4 regions of the Pararhizobium qamdonense genome follow, and region 4 is predicted to be linked to each of the others. Evidence: predicted binding sites of a transcription regulator. Region 4 holds the regulator's gene; each other region holds the start of a gene.
The links. The regulator PhoB, encoded in region 4, activates phosphate uptake and scavenging genes when phosphate is short. The targets are predictions, from matches to a motif close to TGTCATNNANCTGTCAT.
Positions count from the first base shown of each region.

Region 1: a site for PhoB is predicted at 1,238-1,254, ahead of PYR65_RS01860 (alkaline phosphatase). Genes of this name have one in related genera too.
Region 2: a site for PhoB is predicted at 1,256-1,272, ahead of PYR65_RS19615 (LTA synthase family protein). Genes of this name have one in related genera too.
Region 3: a site for PhoB is predicted at 976-992, ahead of PYR65_RS12110 (UDP-2,3-diacylglucosamine diphosphatase). Genes of this name have one in related genera too.

Region 1 is NZ_CP119566.1:379,062-381,264, forward strand. Features, by position in the region: gene PYR65_RS01855 (aspartate-semialdehyde dehydrogenase) at 1-889, opposite strand, end outside; gene PYR65_RS01860 (alkaline phosphatase) at 1,304-2,203, shown strand, end outside.
Region 2 is NZ_CP119566.1:3,999,576-4,001,778, reverse strand. Features, by position in the region: gene PYR65_RS19615 (LTA synthase family protein) at 1-1,211, opposite strand, end outside; gene PYR65_RS19610 (SDR family oxidoreductase) at 1,336-2,136, opposite strand; gene PYR65_RS19605 (aminotransferase class I/II-fold pyridoxal phosphate-dependent enzyme) at 2,190-2,203, opposite strand, start outside.
Region 3 is NZ_CP119566.1:2,517,917-2,520,119, forward strand. Features, by position in the region: gene PYR65_RS12105 (NADP-dependent malic enzyme) at 1-843, opposite strand, end outside; gene PYR65_RS12110 (UDP-2,3-diacylglucosamine diphosphatase) at 1,049-1,882, shown strand; gene PYR65_RS12115 (MFS transporter) at 1,976-2,203, shown strand, end outside.
Region 4 is NZ_CP119566.1:4,100,433-4,102,635, forward strand. Features, by position in the region: gene PYR65_RS20080 (GcrA family cell cycle regulator) at 1-328, shown strand, start outside; gene PYR65_RS20085 (VOC family protein) at 343-729, shown strand; gene phoB (phosphate regulon transcriptional regulator PhoB) at 711-1,394, opposite strand; gene phoU (phosphate signaling complex protein PhoU) at 1,502-2,203, opposite strand, start outside.

The DNA of each region.
Region 1 (2,203 bases), 640 kb from region 4:
TGCGCGAAATATAGGTCGCGTCTTCGCCAGCGCTTTCGTAAGGCGTGATGTAGCCGCCGTTCTCATGCTTGTCGATGACGAGGCAGCCCGGCGCTTCGCGCAGGATATCGCGGGCCTGATCGGCGGTGATCTCGTTTTCGAATTCGATATTGATCGCTTCCGAATGGCCGATGAAAACCGGGACGCGCACGGCCGTGCAGGTCAGCTTGATCTTCGGATCAAGGATCTTCTTGGTTTCGGCCATCACCTTCCACTCTTCCTTCGTGTAGCCGTCTTCCATGAATACATCGATGTGCGGGATGACGTTGAAGGCGATGCGCTTGGTGAACTTCTTGCTCTCCATCGGATCGGCAACGAAGACGGCGCGGGTCTGGTTGAACAGTTCGTCCATGCCGTCCTTGCCGGCGCCGGAGACCGACTGGTAGGTGGCGACGACGACGCGCTTGATCTTGGCGAAATCATGCAGCGGCTTCAGCGCCACGACGAGTTGCGCGGTCGAGCAATTCGGGTTGGCGATGATGTTGCGCTTGGTAAACTGGGTGATGGCGTCGGGGTTCACTTCCGGAACCACCAGCGGCACGTCCTGATCGTAGCGCCAGGCCGAGGAATTGTCGATGACGACGCAGCCCTGTGCGCCGATCTTCGGCGACCACTTCAGCGACACGGCGCCGCCGGCCGACATCAGGCAAATGTCGGTGTCGGAAAAATCGTAGTTTTCCAGGTTTTTGACCTTCAGCGTCTTGTCGCCGAAGGAGACTTCGGTGCCCTGGCTTCGGGCCGAGGCCAGCGCCACGACTTCATCCGCCGGAAAGCCGCGTTCTTCCAGGATGTTCAGCATTTCGCGGCCAACATTTCCGGTCGCGCCGGCAATAGCAATCTTGAAACCCATTGTCTTTTGCTCTCTTTCTGTCTCTCCGCGGGGCTTTTGGGGAAAACCCGCCGGCCAAAGGCGCGGGTTTCAGGTCCCCGGCCGTGCCGGGGAGAGAGCGGTGGCCAGAGACGTCAGACGGTTTTCGTCGTCGTTTTGGCCGTTGTTTTGGAAAATACTGAGAAAGAACGTACCCGCCCGGCAGCGAATGCCGGGGCGATCAGCGCAGCGATGGCGTAACCAAAACGGTGCATGGGTGGGGTCCTTTTCCGTTGCTGCTCTTACGCGCTTTTGGCGCAGAGTCAACAGAAAGCTTCGGATTGCTGCGCTGACTGGCGTTCGCCTGCCGCCGCCAAAACGTTACGGAACTGTCATGCCGCTGTCATCCGTGGTGACTATTGCGAGCCGTCAGCTCAAACCATTAGGGGATTTTCCATGCGTATGCTTCTGTCGGCGCTCGCCGCCACGACATTCCTCGCTGGGGCCGCACAGGCCACCACAGTTTATCCGCTCGACCGCGCAACCATCCTTGCCGGCTCGCCCTTCGATTTCAAGGTCGAGTTCAAGTCGGTCGTGAAGCCCGAAGACGTCAAGATCACCGTCAATGGCCAGGATTACAAGACCGTGCTCGGCCAGGAAGCCGAATTTGTCGCTGAAGAAAAAGGCAAGGAAGACAAGGTCTTGGGATCGGCGATGATCGCCCGCGGTCTCGTTCTGCCGGCCGAAGGCGCCTACACGATCGAAGTGACCGCCGGTTCTGAATCGAAGTCGGTCACCTGGGATGTCTACAATACCGGCGAAACCCAGAAGGCAAAGAACGTCATCTTCCTGATCGCTGACGGTTTCTCGGTCGCGCATCGCACCGCCGCCCGCATCATGTCCAAGGGCATGTCGGAAGGCAAGGCAAACGGCCGTCTGAACCTCGATGACGTGCCACCGGCCGCCTTCATCGGCACCTCTGCAACCGATGCGGTTGCCACTGATTCCGCCAATACCATGTCCGCCTATATGACCGGCCACAAGACGGCCGTGAACGCCATCGGCGTCTATGCCGACCGTACCCCGGATTCGTTTGACGATCCGAAGGTTGAGACGCTCGCAGAAGCCATTCGCCGCCAGACCAAGAAGTCGATCGGCATCGTTTCGACCGCCGAACTGCAGGATGCGACACCGGCAGCCGTCGTTGCCCATACCCGCAAGCGCGGCGACAAGGCCGAGATCAACGGCATGCTGTTCGACGTGAAGCCGGATGTGCTGCTCGGTGGCGGCTCTGCCTACTTCCTGCCGCAGGCGACGCCGGGCTCGAAGCGCAAGGACGACAAGGACTATGTCAAG
Region 2 (2,203 bases), 100 kb from region 4:
CCCTTGCTGTCGGTCTGGCTTTCCACATCGGCAATCACCTTGCGGGTTAAGGTCTTGTCCGACACATAAGGGCCATCGCGGCCCGGATCATGGTCGAACTCATCGAGCATGGTCATTTTCTCGAAGCCGAGCTGCGGCATGGCCTTGTGGCGCAGGAAGAAGGTCCGGTCATAGGGATGCATGAAATGCGTGCTCCAGCCCGCATTCTTCAGCTTCGTCGGCCAGACCACATTGGTATAGTGGCTTGCCCGCAGATAGGGGTAGCTCGCGTCGATATGCAGATCGTCGGGAACAAGCCCGCTCAAGACGGCAAACTCCGTGCGCAGCGTGTAGCCGCCTTCAAACACGGTTGCCAGGCGCCCCCATTGCACGGCCATTTTCTGCAGCCTGTCGATGGCCGGCAGCTTGACGCCGCTGACGCCGCAATGGCGCATGTCGATGAAGGATTCCGACTGCCAGACGATGACGAGTGGCGCCTTGTTATCGGCATCGTGGCCAATGAGGTCGTTGACGGCGGCAAAGAAGCGTTCCTGCAGTTCGGCAACGATCTTTTCGCGGCGGCGGCCGAGCCAGAGGACGAAATGAAAGATGACGGAACCGAAGGTTCCAAAACGGATCGTGCTGACCTTGACGTTGGGCTTGCCGACCAGATGCTGCACGAAATCGGCGACCGGCCGGTTCACCGGGCCGTAGAACAAAAGAAGCCAGGGCACGTCGGCAACGAGGATCATCAGTATGATCCAGAGCAGCTTGTGGCTGTTGGGCAGGACGCTGGGCTCGAAATACATGTACAGCGCCGAGACGCCGAACACATAGAGGAAGGCGACGATCCAGAAGACGATGTTGAGCGAATTGGCGTAGAAGATCGACTTGTATTTGAAGACGTCGGCCACCAGGGCAATGTCTGAAAAGACCAGAGGCTCGCGGATGAACCTGTATTTCGCCCGGGAGATGCCGGTGAAAATGACGAAAAAGCTCATCGTGCCGGCGCTTGCGTAAAGCGGGCGCCAGGAGATCGCGAAGAAGCCTGCAAAGACCAGCGCCATGATCGGCAGCCGCGAGATGGTATCGACGAGGCCACGCCGGCGGCTGACGGCCGGGCGGTGTCTCCGGCGCTCGCGCGCGGGCAAGGCAAACTTGTCGGTATAGAGGATGACAGCACAGGCCAGCGCGAAGCAGAAGAAGGTCAGCATAAGCGGATGGGTGTGCATGTAGAGCGACGTCAACGCCAAACGAATACCTTTGATCTTTCATCGGTCACGGACGCGTCATGCATCGCCGCGACGAAGGGACAGTTAAAACCTATTGGTGGCGGATACAAGCAGGCTCTCATGTTCAGCGCCTTGGTATCATCCGTCGAATGCCCCGGTCGAACCACCAGTTGAGAACCGGCTTGACCGTCGCGCCAAAGCGTCCGAGCGCCCACAGCGTCCAGCCGAAAAATACTTCGAATTGGCCTTTGTCTATCGCACGCACGATCCGCAAGGCAACGGCAGAGGAGGGCCAGGGGGCAACGCGTCCCATGATCACGGTTGCTTCCAGCGGCCGGTGTTCCAGTTCGCGCGCAAATTGCGGCGTTTCGGTATCCGGCGGAAAACAAACGGAAATAGTGACCCCATGAGGCTTTGCTTCGGAGCGCAGAGCATCGGCGAAACCATGCAGGGCGAATTTCGAGGCGCAATAGGCGGCATACCCGTAGATGCCAATCAAGCCCGCGCCGGACGAGACCAGCATGATCTTTCCGGAGCGCCGCTCTTTCATCGCAGCATAGACGGCGCGTACCGCGTTGACGCTGCCAAAAAGATTGGTCTCGATCTGCTGACGGAAGACGGCGGATGTCTGCGTTTCGAACCGTCCGGGTTCGACAATTCCGGCAGAGGTGATCAGGATGTCACAGGGGCCGAACGCAGCCTCGCATTTTCGTATGGCCGCCAATGCCTGACCTTCGTCGCTGGCATCGGCACTTTCGATACGCACCGATGTCTCGCCGTGTCGCCGCGCAAGTTCTAACCTGGCGGCTTCAAGTGCGGGCAGGGAGCGTGCCAGGAGAGAGAGGCGTGCACCGCGCTCGGCGTAAATGCGGGCCAGCGCCAGCCCGATGCCGCTCGAACCACCGGTAATGATCACATGGGTCATGCCGCAACACCGGTTCGGTTCATGGAGGTTGGCCTGGCTGTTTGCGCAGCGCGTTAGCGGGCGGCGA
Region 3 (2,203 bases), 1.6 Mb from region 4:
CAGAACGCCTGCGGCAGAGAGGCCGAGAAAGACGTCGGCACCGGCAATGCTGTCGGCCAGCACACGGTTGTCGCTGTCCTGCGCGTAGATCGACTTCCACTCGTCCATCAGCACTTCGCGGCCGGTATAGACGAGGCCTTCGAGATCATGGACCCAGATATTTTGACGCTCTGCGCCGAGTGTGACCAGAAGATTGAGGCAGGCGAGGGCTGCGGCACCGGCGCCGGAGGTGACGATCTTGGCCTTGGCGATGTCCTTGCCGGCCAGCTCCAGGCCGTTGAGGATGGCGGCGGCAACGATGATTGCGGTTCCGTGCTGGTCGTCGTGGAAAACCGGAATATCCATCTTTTCGCGCAGGCGGCGTTCGACCTCGAAACATTCCGGCGCCTTGATGTCTTCCAGGTTGATGCCGCCGAAGGTCGGCTCCAGGGCCGAGATGACATTGACCATCTGGTCGATTTCAGGCGCATCGATCTCGATATCGAAGACATCGATACCGGCGAATTTCTTGAACAGGACGGCCTTGCCCTCCATGACCGGCTTGGAGGCGAGCGGGCCGATATTGCCAAGGCCGAGGACCGCCGTGCCGTTCGAGACGACGGCGACCAGATTGGCGCGCGCGGTATAGTCGGCAGCGGTTGCCGGATCGTCGCGGATGGCAAGGCAGGGGGCTGCAACGCCGGGGGAATAGGCAAGCGCTAGGTCGCGCTGGTTGCCGAGCGGCTTGGTCGGCTGGATCTCGAGCTTTCCTGGGCGCGGATAGCGGTGGAAAAACAGCGCCTGCTCGTCGAGGTCGCCGCTTGCTGGGGCCGCTGGGGTCTTGGCCTTGTCGCCGGTGCTCATATCGTCATTCCCTACCTATTCGTCGCGGCTCTTTTTGCATGAAAAATCGGCTCCGTACAGTTTCGAAACGGGCGTTTATCCCCGGTTTTAAGGAACAGGTGTTTCTCCGGGCATGCCGCTGGTTCCACAGGCTGTCATTATCCTGAAACAAGAGTCTGTTTTTGAAGGCTTACAAGAGAGGCACGACAGACCGTTGCGAGGCAGCATGACCGAGAAAGAGCAAGAACCCCAGCGTTTCAGGACCCTGTTCATTTCCGACGTTCATCTGGGTTCAAAGGCCGCCAAGACCGATTATCTCCTCGATTTCCTGCGTGTGACCGAGGCCGAGACGATCATCCTTGTCGGCGATATTGTCGATGGATGGCGGCTGAAGCGGAGCTGGTACTGGCCGCAATCGTGCAACGACGTCGTCCAGAAACTGCTGCGCAAGGCGCGCAAGGGCACCCGCATCGTCTACATTCCCGGCAATCACGACGAGTTTATGCGCGATTTTCCAGGCGTGCATTTCGGCGGCATCGAGGTGGCCCAGCGCCACATGCACGAGGCTGCCGACGGCCGCAAATATCTGGTGCTGCACGGGGACGAATTCGATGTGGTCGTGCGCAATGCCCGCCTGCTCGCCTATCTCGGCGACTGGGCCTATGACACGGCGATCGTCATCAATATCGGCCTGGCTGCCATCCGCCGCCGTCTTGGAATGCCCTACTGGTCGTTTTCCGCCTGGGCGAAGCTGCAGGTCAAGCATGCCGTCAACTTCATCGGCGAATTCCAGCGCGTGGTGGCCGACGAGGCCCGCCGCGAAAATGCCGATGGCGTCATCTGCGGCCATATCCATCATGCCGTGATGGAAGACATTGGCGGCATCCGCTATATCAATACCGGCGACTGGGTGGAGAGCTGCACGGCGATCGCCGAGCACCAGGACGGAACCATGGAGCTGATTACCTGGCGGGAGCTGAGCAGCGTGCCGGTTACGCGCGAAGACACGACCGAGGTCGAAATCATGATGGCGCGGGCTCTTTCGCAACAGGCGGCCTAAAACTGCGGCTGGCAGGCGCTGTAGGGAAAACTAGCGGCTGGCGCTGTTCTCAGCTCGCGTGATAAATCCTGCACGTTACTGTCAGGTCCTTCCATGATTCCCTTGTCTCCGCCTCCCGTTCGCGAGGAAGCGCCGCGTTTTTTCGTGGTGCGGATCGCCTTGCTCTTTTGCGCGCCGCTGGTCGTCAATGGTTTTGCCATGCCGTATTTTCCGGTTTGGCTGAGCACGTTGTCGCTGAGCGATTTCGAGATCGGCATCATCCTTGCCGTGCCGATGTTCGTGCGCGTCGTCACGGCGCCGCTGGTCGGGCTTCTGGCCGAC
Region 4 (2,203 bases):
ACGCGCACCGAGCTTTACCGCAGCACGCATGACAGCCACCCGCACCGTGACCCGCACCACCGGCGCGACCGTCATGAAGGAAGAGGTCGAGATCGACGCGATCGAGGATCAGGAAACAGCGCCCGCCGGCAACAATGTCGTTGTTCCGATGTCGCGCCGCCTGGTGCTGACGCAGCTGACCGACCGCACCTGCAAATGGCCGATCGGCGACCCGATGAAGGAAGAGTTCCACTTCTGCGGCAACGATTCCCCGGACACATCCCCATACTGCACATTCCACGCCAAGCTGGCCTACCAGCCCTCCGGCGAGCGCCGCCGGGCTCGCTAAGGGCGGAACCTGCCTTGCGCTTCGTCAATCCCATCCCGTTCGTGCGGGATATCAGCATCTCGAAAGCCTTCTATGGCGAGAAGCTGGGACTGGCGATCAAGCAGGATTTCGGCGATTTCGTCCTGTTTGAAACGGGATTTGCCATCCATGAGGGCAAATCCCTGGAAACGACGGTTTGGGGACATCCGTCAGTCAGTTCCGGGGCCTATGGCCGTCAAAATGTCCTGCTCTATTTCGAACATGATCCTTTGGATGCGCTGTTTGCCCGCATCGCCGGTCATGTAATCCTCATCCATCCCATCGAGACCCAGCCCTGGGGACAGAGGGTATTCCGCTTTTACGATCCGGATGGTCACGCCATTGAAATTGGCGAACCGCTCGATCAGCTTTCCAGCGAATAGCCAGCACCGCGCACCGTGCGGATCACGTCCTGCATGTTGGAAAAGTTCAGCGCCTTGCGCAGGCGGCCGACATGCACGTCGACCGTGCGCTCATCGACATAGATGTCATGACCCCAGACACCGTCCAGAAGTTGCGAGCGCGAAAAGACGCGGCCTGGCGAGGCCATGAAGAATTCCAGCAGGCGAAACTCCGTCGGGCCCAGGCGGACCTCGCGGGTCTTGCGGTGGACGCGGTGGGTTTCGCGATCGAGTTCGATATCGCCGCATTTCAGCAGCGTTGACAGCACTTCGGGCTTTGCCCGGCGCAGCATCGCCTTGACCCGTGCCATCAGTTCCGGCGTCGAGAACGGCTTGACCACATAATCATCGGCGCCGGTGGCCAGACCGCGCACGCGCTCGCTCTCTTCGCCGCGTGCCGTCAGCATGATGATCGGCAGGCGTTCGGTTTCCGGGCGCTGGCGCAGCCGGCGGCACAGTTCGATGCCGGAAACGCCCGGCAGCATCCAGTCGAGGATGAGGAGATCGGGAAGACGTTCCTGCAGGCGCATTTCCGCCTCGTCGCCACGATTGATCGTATCGACTTCGAACCCTTCGGCCTCGAGATTGTATCGGAGGAGGACGCTGAGCGCCTCTTCGTCTTCAACAACAGCAATTCTTGGCAACATTCAGTTCTGCTCCTTGGCGCCCGGCCGGCTGGCCGAAGGCTTGCCGAGCGGCTCCAGCGGCCGCTCGCGCATTTATCCGTAAGATTTCACTTACTTTACTGTGGGCATCAATTGCCGATTGCGCCAACCGTATTGGCCGTATCGTCCTTCGGACGCTCGCCAACCGGCTGTGCGCCAGTCGCCATGTAGTAGATGGTTTCGGCGATATTGGTGGCGTGGTCGCCGATACGCTCGATGTTCTTGGCGCAGAACAGGAGATGCGTGCAGGGCGTGATGTTGCGCGGGTCTTCCATCATGTACGTCAGGAGTTCGCGGAACAGCGAGGTATAGATCGCATCGATCTCATTGTCGCGTTCGCGGATGCTGTTGGCCTTTTCCGGCGAGCGCGAAGCGTAGACATCGAGCACTTCCTTGAGCTGAACGAGCGCGAGCTCGGCCAGATGCTCCAGGCCGCGCGCCAGCTGCCGGGGCAGGCTGGCATGGGCAACGGCGATGACGCGCTTGGCGTTGTTCTTGCCGAGATCGCCGACGCGCTCCAGATCGGCCGCGATGCGGATCGATCCCATGATTTCGCGCAGGTCCGCCGCCATCGGCTGGCGTTTGGCAATGGTGACGATCGCCTTCTCGCCGATCTGGCGCTCGGCCTCGTCGAGAATGGCATCGTCGGAGATGACCTTCTGGGCGAGCGCCAGGTCGGAATTGACCAGGGCGCGCACGGATTCGGCCACCATCTGTTCGGCCAGGCCGCCCATCTCGGAGATGCGCCGGGTCAGGTACTTCAGATCTTCGTCATAGACGGAAGCAATGTG